DNA from 2 places in the Acidaminococcus sp. BV3L6 genome. Region 1 is predicted to be linked to the other one. Evidence: predicted binding sites of a transcription regulator. Region 1 holds the regulator's gene; the other holds the start of a gene.
What was found. Region 1 encodes HrcA, which represses chaperone genes, less so after heat shock. Its sites were predicted from a motif close to TGTTAGCACTCNNNTNANNNGAGTGCTAACA; they were not measured.

Region 1 (6,130 bases):
CATGGGCCGTACCCATACAGCGGATGAGGCGCGGCACATTATCCTTCTCAGCAAAAAGGTGGGGTTTACACGTCTGTCCTGTGACCTTATCTATGGATATCCGACGCAGACGGCTGCAAGCGTCGAGGCATCCTTGACGGAACTCATGGCTCTGGGACCCAGCCATATTTCCATCTACGGGCTTTCCGTTGAACCGGGGACCGTCCTTTCCCATAATCTCCGACAAGGGCGCTGGATCCTTCCCACAGACGATGAGACGGGTAACATGTATGACCTCATCATGGACCGCCTCGTCAAGGGCGGCTACGAGCGCTACGAGATTTCCAATTTTGCCAAAGCAGGTGACAAGTCGCGGCACAACCTTGTCTATTGGCACTACAATCCCTACCTTGCCTTTGGCGCCGGAGCGACGCGCTTTGACGGCAGGACACGGGAGAACAACCCGGCTTATCTTGCGGCCTACGAAAGAGGAGAGGCACCGGAGATAGAATGCCTGTCACCTGCCGTCCAGCGGGAAGAAATGATCTTCATGAACCTACGTACCGTAAGAGGCCTCTCCCTCCTGGATTATGAAGCCCGCTTTGGGCGCTCCTTTGCCCTTGATTACGGGCCTCAGATAGAGAACCTCATCCATAAGGGATGGGCCAAATGGGAGGATGGTCATTTTTGTCTCACGCCCCTTGGCATGCAGTACGGGAACCTTGCCTTCGAAGCCTTCATCACAACGGACTGACACCTCACACCATGAAGGGAACGCGAGCAGCCAACACCAAGGACAATACCCCAGCGGAGGCCCTTTTCCATAGGCTTTTTCCCGCATGGGGCCTTCTTTTTTGAGGCTTTTGCTTTTTGTAAATTATTTTTCGGGAAAGTATTGACATTTTGACTAAAGAGGTGTATCTTAACCATTAGATGTTAGCACTCTAAAGTTTCGAGTGCTAATAATCAGGGAAAGAGATGATTACAGTGCTGACCGAACGACAAAAGAAAATACTTCAACTCGTCATTGATGATTACATCGAGACGGCCGAGCCTGTAGGATCCCGTACAATCGCTCGGAAATATAATCTTGGTATCAGTCCGGCGACCATTCGAAACGAAATGTCCGATCTGGAGCTCCTTGGATTCTTGGAGCAGCCCCACACATCGGCAGGACGGATTCCTTCCGCGGCGGCGTACCGCCTCTATGTGGATTCCCTTGCTGGTGAAGGATCCCTGACCCTATCATCGAGCGATATGGCGCTCATCAACAATTGGTTCAGGCAGCGGGTGCATACCATTGACGACATCTTCCAATCCACGGCCAAGATCCTGTCCCGCATGAGCAAGAACGTATCCGTCGTCCTTGCAAACAAGGACAGCGAGGCTACGTTCTCCTACATGAAGTTCCTGCCCCTCAACAAGGGTCAGGCTATCCTGTGCATCGTCACGGAAGAGGGAAATGTCGATCATGGCGTGGTGGAAATCCCCAGCGGAGTAAAAGAAAGTGAGCTGGACCAGATTGCCCAGCGTGTTTCGCAGTACCTTAATGGACGCAAACTGAATGATATTTCGCAGGAGCTCCTAGCAAAGGTACGGGAAATGCTTGCCGGGGACAAACGGCTGTATGCATCCATCGTAAGCCGTATCAAGAAGGTCAAGGCCGGCCAGCAGGAGGACAAGATGTTCCTTGGAGGAACCAAACAACTCCTGGGACAGCCTGAATTCAAGGATACGGAACGGATGCGGGAACTCTTGGGCGTCCTTGAAGAAGAACAGATGCTCAAGGATATGCTAAAGGCCAGCAGTGACTCGGGATTAAGGGTCACCATTGGCAGCGAGAATAAGTTCTCCAGCATCCAGGACTGCAGCATGATCCAAGCGACCTACCGCCTGAATGGCCAGGTCGTTGGGACCCTTGCCGTGTTGGGACCTACCCGTATGGAATACCGCAAGGTCATTTCTGTGATGGATTATCTTCATCACTACCTGAAGGTGGTCATGAATAAAATTGATGAAAAATAGGGAGGACGTACGGTGAACGAAGAGACAAAAGATCCAAAACAACAAGCCGCCGAAATGAGTGCTGACAAAGCGGAAGCAGCAAAGGCCACGGAGGCTGAGGAAAAAAACGCAGAACCGGCAGATGGTACGCCTGATCCCAAGGATCAAACGATTTCCAAGCAGCAAGAGGAAATCGATGAGCTTTCCAATCGGTTGCTTCGTCTGCAGGCCGACTTTGATAATTTCCGCAAGAGAAATACGGAAGAACGGGAACGCTTAGGCCGTTTCGTAACGGCTTCAGTGGTCCGGGAATTCCTGAAGGTCCTCGATAATTTTGAACGCGCCGAGGCCAGTGTGGAAAAAAACCATGATGCCGAGTCCATCTTAAAGGGCATGGCTATGATCCACAAACAGTTTGAAAAGGCCCTTGAAACCCTGCATATCGAAGAGATTCCTGCTGAAGGCAAGCCTTTCGATCCGCAGATCCATGAGGCCGTTATGCAAGGCAGCAATCCCGACCTGCCTGATGACAGCATTGATATGGTCCTTGAAAAAGGTTACCGGATTGGTGATGATGTCATCCGTCACAGCAAGGTAAGGGTTGTCCATAATTAACTGAAGTGAGAACCAGCAAGTTAGTTGCATGAGGAGGAATTTATAATGAGCAAGATCATTGGTATTGACTTAGGGACTACGAACTCTGTTGTCGCCGTGATGGAAGGCGGCGAACCGACTGTTATTACGACCCAGGAAGGCGGCCGCCTTACTCCGTCCGTTGTCGGTTTCACAAAAAATGGGGAACGCCTCGTTGGTCAGCTGGCAAAACGTCAGGCTGTTTCCAACCCGGAACGGACCATCAGCTCCATCAAACGTCACATGGGCACGAAGTATACCGTGACCATTGATGGCAAGGACTATACGCCAGAACAGATTTCCGCTATGATCCTTGAAAAAATGAAGGGGGACGCGGAACGTTATCTCGGCGAAAAAGTCACGGAAGCGGTCATTACTGTACCGGCTTACTTCAACGACTCCCAGCGTCAGGCTACGAAGGACGCCGGCCGTATTGCTGGTCTTGATGTCAAGAGAATCATCAACGAACCGACGGCGGCTGCCCTTGCTTATGGCATTGATAAGTCCGATGACAAGACCGTTCTCGTTTACGACCTTGGCGGCGGGACCTTCGATGTTTCCATTTTGGAACTGGGTGATGGCGTCTTCGAAGTTAAATCCACGACCGGTGATACCCATCTGGGCGGCGATGACTTCGACCATCGCATCATGGATTGGATGACCGATGAATTCAAGAAACAAAACGGCATTGACCTGACAGGTGATAAGATGGCCATGCAGCGGATTCGTGAAGCGGCTGAAAAAGCCAAGATTGAACTGTCCAGCATGATGACAACCAATATCAACCTGCCGTTCATTACGGCTGGTGCCAATGGCCCGCAGCATCTTGACATGGATCTTACTCGTGCCAAATTTGACAGCATGACGAGTGACCTTGTTGACCGCACTATCCAGTGTGTTCATACGGCCCTCAGTGATGCCAAGATGACCGTCAATGATATTGATAAGATTCTCCTTGTTGGCGGTTCTTCCCGTATCCCTGCTGTCCAGGAAGCCATCAAACGCGTTCTCGGTAAGGAACCGGCTCACGGCGTCAACCCTGATGAATGCGTTGCTGTCGGTGCTGCCATTCAGGCCGGCGTACTGGCTGGTGATGTCAAGGACGTCCTGCTTCTTGACGTAACGCCGCTTTCCCTTGGGATTGAAACCATGGGCGGTGTCTTCACCCGGATCATTGACCGCAACACGACCATCCCAACCTCCAAGAAGCAGATCTTCTCGACGGCTACGGATAATCAGCCTTCCGTTGACATCCATGTTCTCCAGGGCGAACGTGAAATGGCAGCCGACAACAAGACCCTTGGCCGTTTCGAACTGAGCGGTATCCCCGCTGCACCGCGGGGCGTGCCTCAAATCGAAGTTGCCTTTGATATTGATGCCAACGGTATCGTGAACGTAAGCGCCAAGGACCTTGGCACGGGCAAGGAACAGAAGATCACCATTACCTCTTCCGGCAGCCTGAGTAAGGAAGAAGTTGACAAGATGGTGAAGGAAGCTCAGGCCAACGAAGCTGCCGACAAGAAACGCCGTGAATCTGTTGATGCAAAGAACCAGGCCGATACACTGATTTATCAGGCTGAAAAGACCGTCAAGGATATGGAAGGCAAGGGTCACGATGACAAAATCAAGAAGGTCCAGGAAGCCATCAATACCTTGAAGGAAACCATGAAGGGTGACGATGTAGATAAGATCAAGGCGGATACGGAAGCCCTCCAGAAACCGCTCTATGAACTGTCTGCTGAACTTTATAAACAGAACCAGCAAAATGGCCAGAACGGTGGCACTGCCGGTGCTGATGCCGGTGCTGGCGCCGGGGCTTCCTCTGACAATAAGAAGAACGATGATGACGTCGTAGACGCCGAAGTCGTAGATGACGACAAAAAATAATCGTTCCTAGAGGGAGATACTGATGGCAGATAAAAAAGATTATTATGAGGTCCTGGGCGTCGACAAAAGTGCGTCGCCTGAGGAATTAAAAAAAGCATATCGCAAGCTGGCTCGTAAGTATCACCCCGATCTCAACAAGGATAATCCTGAAGCAGCCGATAAATTCAAGGAAGTCAACGAGGCCTATCAGGTTCTGAGTGACCCGCAGAAAAAGGCCGCCTATGATCAATATGGTCATGCCGCTTTTCAAAATGGCGGTCCTGGTGCCGGGGGCAATCCCTTCGGCAGTGGGTTTGGCGGTTTTAGCGGTAGCTTTGGCGGCGAAGGCATGGATGATATCTTCAACATGTTCTTCGGCGGTGCAGGCGCAGGCGCGTCCCGTTCCCGCCGGGCTGATCGCGGTCCCCGTCAAGGCGCGGATTTGCGGGCTGACCTTGAAATTACCTTTGAGGAAGCGGCCTTTGGGACGGAAAAGAAAATCCGCCTGAACCGCGAAGAGGAATGTGAGCACTGCCATGGAACGGGAGCCGCCGAAGGCAGCCATCCTGAAACCTGTCCTGATTGTCACGGGACGGGGGAAGTCCGGGTTACGCAAAATTCCATTTTTGGTCAGGTTGTTAATGTCCGTACCTGTTCGAGATGTCATGGGACGGGTCAAATCGTTACCAATCCCTGCAAACACTGCCGTGGAACAGGCCGCGTAAAGCAAAAACGCGTCATTACGGTCAAGATTCCAGCTGGCGTTGACAGCGGTTCGAGACTCCGTGTGGCAGGCGAGGGTGAAGCGGGGATGCGCGGCGGTCGAGCCGGCGACCTGTATGTCTATCTCTATGTAAAGAGCCATAAGTTCTTTGAACGGGATGGGACGACAGTCCTGTGCGAAGTGCCAATCAGCATTGTCCAAGCTGCATTGGGTGCTGAAATCAAGGTGCCGACTCTTTATGGTCAGACCACCATCAAGGTGCCTGAAGGAACCCAGCCCAATCGCGTCCTGCGCATCAAGGGCAAGGGCATTCCGAACCTGAGAACGGGTGTAAAGGGTGACCAGCTCATCCAGATCAAAGTTGTTGTGCCGACGAGACTGAGCGATGCACAAAAAGAAGCACTTCGCAAGTTCGCCGATGCCAGCGGCGAAAGCATTAACCCAGAAGAAAAAAGCTTTTTCAATAAAGTGAAGGATTTCTTCGATAAAAAGGATAAGAAGTAAGAAGGGGACCGTGGGAAGCCACGGTCCTCTTTCACTTTCGTTTTTTTTATTTGCTCTTTGCGAATATGGCTCAGATGGGTCCTGTTGCGAGGAGTTCCCGCTTTCACCGACGATGGCGCAATAGCTGCAACCACTTTTCTAAAACTTCCGTGTTGCTTCCATATACATGGTTCGCATGAGGCTCTGATTGGTTCAGAGGCCAGGAAAAATCCTTAGGTTGATAAAGCCGCACACGCATTTCCGTGTTGCCAGGAAGTCTGCGTCTTTATGACAACGCAGATGGGCCGAAATGGGTCTCAGGCGAATCATGATTCGTCTAAAAACCGAAAAAAATCCAAGAAGTGGCTCGCCCGCCGAAGGCATTTACTCGGCGCGATTTCTGCGCCGAGTAAAAAAAGGGGAGGTTAGGAAAGGATGCGC
Region 2 (6,130 bases), on a different contig from region 1:
TATCCCTGGTTATGGTTTTGCCGTGGCAGGTGATTGCGGCGGTGCTATCAATGGCAGCCGGATTGACCTGTACATGGAAAACTACTCTGACGCAATCAGTTGGGGCAGGCGCGACGTAACCGTGTATTTCCTTGAGTAGAAAAGGGGCTGTTGCCAATTGGCAATGGCCTCTTTCCTTATTTGTGGGGAGAACTTTCTTTTGACATTCTTCCTGCAATCTGTTAGAGTAAAAATCCGGAACGAGAGGTCCAAGAATAGGGAGCGTGACAAGATTGCTTAAGGAAGTCCTTGTCGTAGAAGGAAAAATGGATACAGTGGCGATCAAGAAGGCCCTTGATGCCGATACAATCGAAACAGGCGGCTTTACCTTGTCGCCGTATACCCTTAAAAAGATTGAAGCAGCCTATAAGAAGCGGGGCATCATCATCCTCACCGATCCTGATGGGGCAGGGGAGCGGATCCGCCGTTATTTGACGGAGCGCTTTCCTGAGGCAGGACAGGCCTTTGTGCCAAAGTGTGAAGCCCTGGCCCACCATGATGTGGGCATTGAGCAGGCTCAGCCGGAGGCAATCCTCAAGGCACTTTCCAAGGTGCGCCACACCTCGATGACGCCGCAGGAAGAATTTACGGCCATGGACCTTTACCATAACGGTATGAGCGGGTCCCAGTCTGCGGCGGAAAAACGGGACGCCCTTGGAGCCGAACTGGGTATTGGCTACGGCAATGTGAAGAAAATGGTGGAGCGTCTCAATCATTATGGCGTGACCCGCGACGAATTCAATAAAGCACTTCAGATCATCGGAACACGTCATGCGTGAGAAAGGACTTCAGTATGCTTCATCCTGTGATTGCAAGCCGTGAAGTAACGCGGTATATTCTTGATACCTTTGGCCTTCATACAAAAAAACGCTTTGGACAGAACTTCCTCATCAATGAGTCTGTTGTAAGGGGCATTGCAGAAAAAGCAAAGATTGGTCCTGGGGACCTGGTCCTTGAAGTCGGGCCCGGGATCGGCACATTGACCCAGGCCCTTGCGGAAACCGGAGCCGATGTCAAGAGTGTTGAAATCGATGAGTCGCTTCTTCCGATCCTTCGCAAGACGCTTGAAGGGTATGACAATGTAGAAATCATCCATGGGGATATCCTTAAGGTTGACCTCAAAGACATTACGGGGGGAAAGCCTTTTACAGTGGCGGCGAACCTGCCTTATTACATTACGACGCCCATCATCTTTTCCCTGCTTGAAGCAAACCTTCCCTTAAAGCGTATTGTCGTTATGGTGCAAAAAGAAGTGGCTGAGCGGATGGCCGCTCATCCTGGAACAAAGGCTTATGGGCCCCTTTCCTTGGCGCTGCAGTATTATTCGGAGCCCCAGCTGGCAATTCCCGTTCCGGCTCACGATTTCATGCCGGCCCCAAAGGTTGATTCCATGGTCGTCGTATGTGAAAAAAGGGAGAGCCCCATTGTCAATGTGGATGCGTCTTTATATGTTAAGGTCGTGCGGGCGGCTTTTTCCCAGCGCCGGAAGATGCTCCGCACCTGTCTAAAGTCAATGGTGCGTCCCGGTGATACAGCGGAGGCCTGGATGGCCCGTGCTGGGATTGAGCCGACGCGCAGGGGGGAGTCCCTTACCATAGAAGAGTTTGGCAAACTGGCGGAAAGCTGGGAAGAAAAATGACGAATCACTATAAGTACTTTTCCCATAAGGAATGTGAGTTCTTCCCTTGTCATAAGGAAAGTGACGGAGAGAATTTCAACTGTCTCTTCTGCTTTTGTCCCCTGTATCTGGTGAAAGATTGTGGCGGCGTCTTTGCCTACACGAATCGGGGCATCAAGGATTGCTCCCATTGCCTTTTTCCCCATAAAAAGGAAAACTATGGCAAGATCATGGCGCGGCTCAAAGAAGAAATGGAAATGAAATGAGGAAAGAAAAGCCAGAGTGCATGGATGAAACCATGCACTCTGGCTTTTGCTGTGATGCTGCAGCACTATGATGCTGCTGTCAAAGGCGGCAGGCTGATAAATCAGCTATAAAAGTGTTGCTATGATGATACTCAGCAACGGTTACTTTATATTTGGTAGGACCTGCTATCGTGTTACGCGTTAGAACTCGATTTCTCCGAAATCGATCCGCCTTGCCAAGGCGGGGGAGCGACAAAGGAAAATTTCCACAAGTTCATGATGATAAGGATTAACCGGTTTTGGTGGTGGACGAGGACGCGAAGCTGACGTTTCCTTACAAGCGGCTTGCGAGGCGGATTTGTCTGGGTCCTGAGGCTGCTATGGAGCGGAGCGAAAAGCAGAAGAACATGTTTGAGGGCGAATGCAATTCGGCCCCCACGACTGACAGGGAGATGATTTGGCGCCGCTCGTTATCATCTTTCCCTTCAACGCACTACAGCCTCAAAGCATCAAAGCTCCATAGCATTCCTATATGTCTTTTCAACCTAAAAGACAAAAAGTTTGACTTTTTTAGTAAAACCCCTTGCATTTTTTTTGAAAGATGCTATTATTATAGCTGTGGTTAGCACTCCAATGTAATGAGTGCTAATAAATCAAAAAGTTAAAATTTATCCATAGTGAAAGGGGATTACAAACATGTTAAGACCTTTGGAAGATCATGTCGTCGTAGAACCGGTTGTGCAGGAAGAAAAAACGGAAAGCGGGATCTATCTGCCCGATACGGCTCATAAGGACAAACCCCAGACTGGCAAAGTCGTAGCTGTAGGTACGGGCCGTCTCCTTGATAATGGCACCCGCATTGCTTCTGAAGTCAAGGTTGGCGAAACTGTTGTCTTTGCTAAATACTCCGGCAGCGAAGTCGAACTGGACGGCAAGGATTATATCATCCTCCGTGACAGTGATATCTTGGCTGTCGTTGAGGATAAGTGAATCGCTCCCTTTTTTGTGGAGAACCAATCACCTTATATCATTTGGAACTAAGGAGTAGATAAAAATGGCTAAACTCATTCAATTTGATGAAGAAGCACGTCGTGGTCTGGAACGCGGCGTCAATAAACTGGCTGATGCTGTAAAAGTTACCTTGGGGCCCAAGGGCCGCAACGTTGTCCTTGAAAAGAAATTCGGTTCCCCGACCATCACCAATGATGGTGTAACCATTGCTAAGGACATTGAACTGGAAGATCCGTTTGAAAACATGGGGGCTGCCCTTGTTCGTGAAGTGGCAACCAAGACCAACGATATTGCTGGTGACGGGACCACGACGGCTACCCTTCTTGCTCAGTCCATCGTTCATGAAGGCATGAAGAACGTGGTTGCCGGTGCTAACCCCATGGTCCTCAAGAGAGGCATCAAGAAAGCAACGGATTGCCTCGTCAAGAAGCTCCAGGAAAATGCCAAGACGGTCAGCACCAAGGAAGAAAAAGCACAGGTTGCTTCCATTTCTGCTGGTGACGCGGAAATCGGTGGCCTGATTGCTGATGCGATGGAAAAAGTCGGCAACGATGGCGTCATCACCGTTGAAGAATCCAAGACCATGGAAACCTCCCTTGAAACCGTTGAAGGGATGCAGTTCGACCGCGGCTACATTTCCCCGTATATGGTTACGGATCCGGACAAGATGGAAGCCGTTCTTTCCAATCCGTACGTCTTCATTACGGACCGGAAGATCACTATGATCCAAGACATCATGCCTGTTCTTGAAAAAGTGGTACAACAGGGCCGTGAACTCTTGATCATTGCTGAAGACATCGAAGGTGAAGCCCTGGCTACACTCGTTGTGAACAGACTCCGTGGCACCTTTAAGGCTGTTGCCGTCAAGGCTCCTGGCTTTGGTGACCGTCGCAAGGCTATGCTTCAGGATATTGCAACCCTGACGGGTGCAACGGTTATCAGTGAAGAAGTTGGCCGTAAGCTCGACAGCGCTACAGTTGCTGATCTTGGTTCCTGCAGCCAGGTCCGTGTAACCAAGGACCTTACTACCATTGTTGATGGTGCTGGTGACAAACAGGCCATTGCTGACCGTGTTGCTTCCATCCGTGCCCAGATTCCTGAAACGACTTCCCAGTTCGACAAGGAAAAACTTCAGGAACGTTTGGCTAAACTCTCTGGCGGCGTTGCCGTTATCAAAGTTGGTGCTGCTACGGAAACGGAACTGAAAGATAAGAAACTCCGTATCGAAGACGCCCTGAACGCTACTCGCGCTGCTGTGGCCGAAGGAATCGTTGCCGGTGGCGGTACGGCTCTTCTGCAAGTACAGCCGGCCCTCGATGAACTGGAAAAGGAAACCGAAGGGGATGAGAAGACAGGTATTGATATCGTTAGACGCGCTATCGAAGCTCCTGTCCGTCAAATCGCCAACAACGCCGGTCTTGAAGGTGCCGTTATCGTTGAAGCTGTCAAGAAGGCTAAGAAGGGAATTGGCTTCAATGCCCAGACGGAAGAATATGTCGATATGATCAAGAGCGGTATTGTAGATCCTTGCAAGGTTACGCGCAGTGCCCTGCAGAATGCAGCTTCCATTGCTGCCATGATTCTTACCACGGAAGCCGTTGTTGCGGATAAACCGGCTGAAAATCCGGCTCCGGCAGCTCCTGCCATGGGTGGCATGCCCGGCATGATGTAAGATGAATCGGGAGTTGTGCCGCAGGTAGGCTCCTTTTATCCTTAAAAAATCGCATACGCACCGTGAGGTGCCTGAAACGTCCCTATGGAGTGTTCCATAGGGACGTTTATCTTGCTGTAATTTTTCTGTAAATAGTTAAAATAACTATTTACTAATTATTATTAAAGTGCTATAGTATACGTGTCGTATGAATGAATCATATGGATCATCCATTTTACTATGATATAGGAGGAATGAATTATGGAAAAACGTTCTGGTGCAGTTACTTTTGCTGGAGGCCCTGTAACCCTTGTTGGTCCGGAAGTGAAAGTGGGAGAAAAAGCGCCTGATTTCAAGTTGCTTGATAATAGCCTTGCTGAAAAGACCTTGAAGGACTATGAAGGCAAAATTAAGGTTATTTCCGTTGTACCGTCCCTTGATACGGGTGTCTGTGATGCCCAGACCCGTTGGTTCAATAAGGACGTAACTGGTCTTTCTTCCGATGTCGTGGTCCTCACGGTTTCCATGGATCTGCCTTTTGCTCAGGCTCGTTGGTGCGGGGCTGCCGGGGTCAAGAATGTAGTTACCCTTTCTGATCACCGTGATGCCTCCTTTGGGACGAACTATGGCTTCCTCATGGAAGGACTGCGTCTTGAAGCCCGTGGTGTTGTTGTCATTGATAAAAATGATAAGGTCACCTATGTGGAATACGTTCCGGAAGTCACCCATGCCATTAATTTTGATGGTGTCCTTGCTGCAGTAAAGGCTCTGATTTAATTGTAGGGCTTCCTGCTCGACCTATTCACCTGCACCTGTGAGGGAGACTTTTTGATGACGTATCGAGACCAGGACTTTCAAAAAGAAAACATCATCTATCGGAATGTGGATGGCTTTGCCCATTGGCTTGCCTCTGTCCTTAAGACGTTTGATGGCTCAGCCCAATCTTTGACTGTTTACTTGGGGGACCTTACGGAAGCTTATGCTGTTTCCAATGAGGAATATTTTGAGATCCGCGGATTTTATACAAAAAGCGGAAATTCTGAAGGCTATTCATTCAAGGTCCAGTATCAGCAGGATGAGGACGGCGAAATCATTCAAAATATGATCTTATAACTAGATAAAAAGAAAAATTCCCGGCTGGAAATGATACCAGTCGGGAATTTTTCACGCTTTTTTCTTTATCATGGAAGGCGGGACGGGAACGAGGAAGGCGAAGAGGCAGCCAATGGCGGCGACGATCCAGAGAATCTGCAGGCTAGGACCGACACCCCAGCGGTCGGCAGCCCATCCAACTAGGGGAGAAATCAGGCCGCCTACACTGGCACTGAGACCCAAGGTCACGCCGGAAGCAAAACCAATGTTGCGGGCAAGGTAAGTCTGTCCCAAGATGACCATGGGACTGTAAGGCGCAAAAAGGGAAAGAGCCGTCGGCACCAAGAGCAGGGTTGCTGTCATTTGGCTCGTACTGTTTGTGAGAAAGTAGAGGGCGGGGACCATGACGAGGAAGGATATCCGCATGACCTTGATGTGTCCCACTTTGTCTGCCAGGATACCGCCCAAAAAAGT

Region 2: groES (co-chaperone GroES) is a predicted target of HrcA. The motif match lies at 2,523-2,553, and genes of this name have one in related genera.

What each region holds. Positions count from the first base shown of each region.
Region 1 is NZ_AWUR01000038.1:31,388-37,517, forward strand. Features, by position in the region: gene hemW (radical SAM family heme chaperone HemW) at 1-733, shown strand, start outside; gene hrcA (heat-inducible transcriptional repressor HrcA) at 958-2,004, shown strand; gene grpE (nucleotide exchange factor GrpE) at 2,017-2,598, shown strand; gene dnaK (molecular chaperone DnaK) at 2,644-4,503, shown strand; gene dnaJ (molecular chaperone DnaJ) at 4,526-5,710, shown strand.
Region 2 is NZ_AWUR01000014.1:17,780-23,909, reverse strand. Features, by position in the region: gene HMPREF1246_RS03375 (3D domain-containing protein) at 1-139, shown strand, start outside; gene rnmV (ribonuclease M5) at 273-818, shown strand; gene rsmA (16S rRNA (adenine(1518)-N(6)/adenine(1519)-N(6))-dimethyltransferase RsmA) at 833-1,678, shown strand; gene HMPREF1246_RS03360 (cysteine-rich small domain-containing protein) at 1,675-1,923, shown strand; gene groES (co-chaperone GroES) at 2,599-2,892, shown strand; gene groL (chaperonin GroEL) at 2,957-4,585, shown strand; gene tpx (thiol peroxidase) at 4,826-5,341, shown strand; gene HMPREF1246_RS03335 (hypothetical protein) at 5,396-5,677, shown strand; gene HMPREF1246_RS03330 (MFS transporter) at 5,729-6,130, opposite strand, start outside.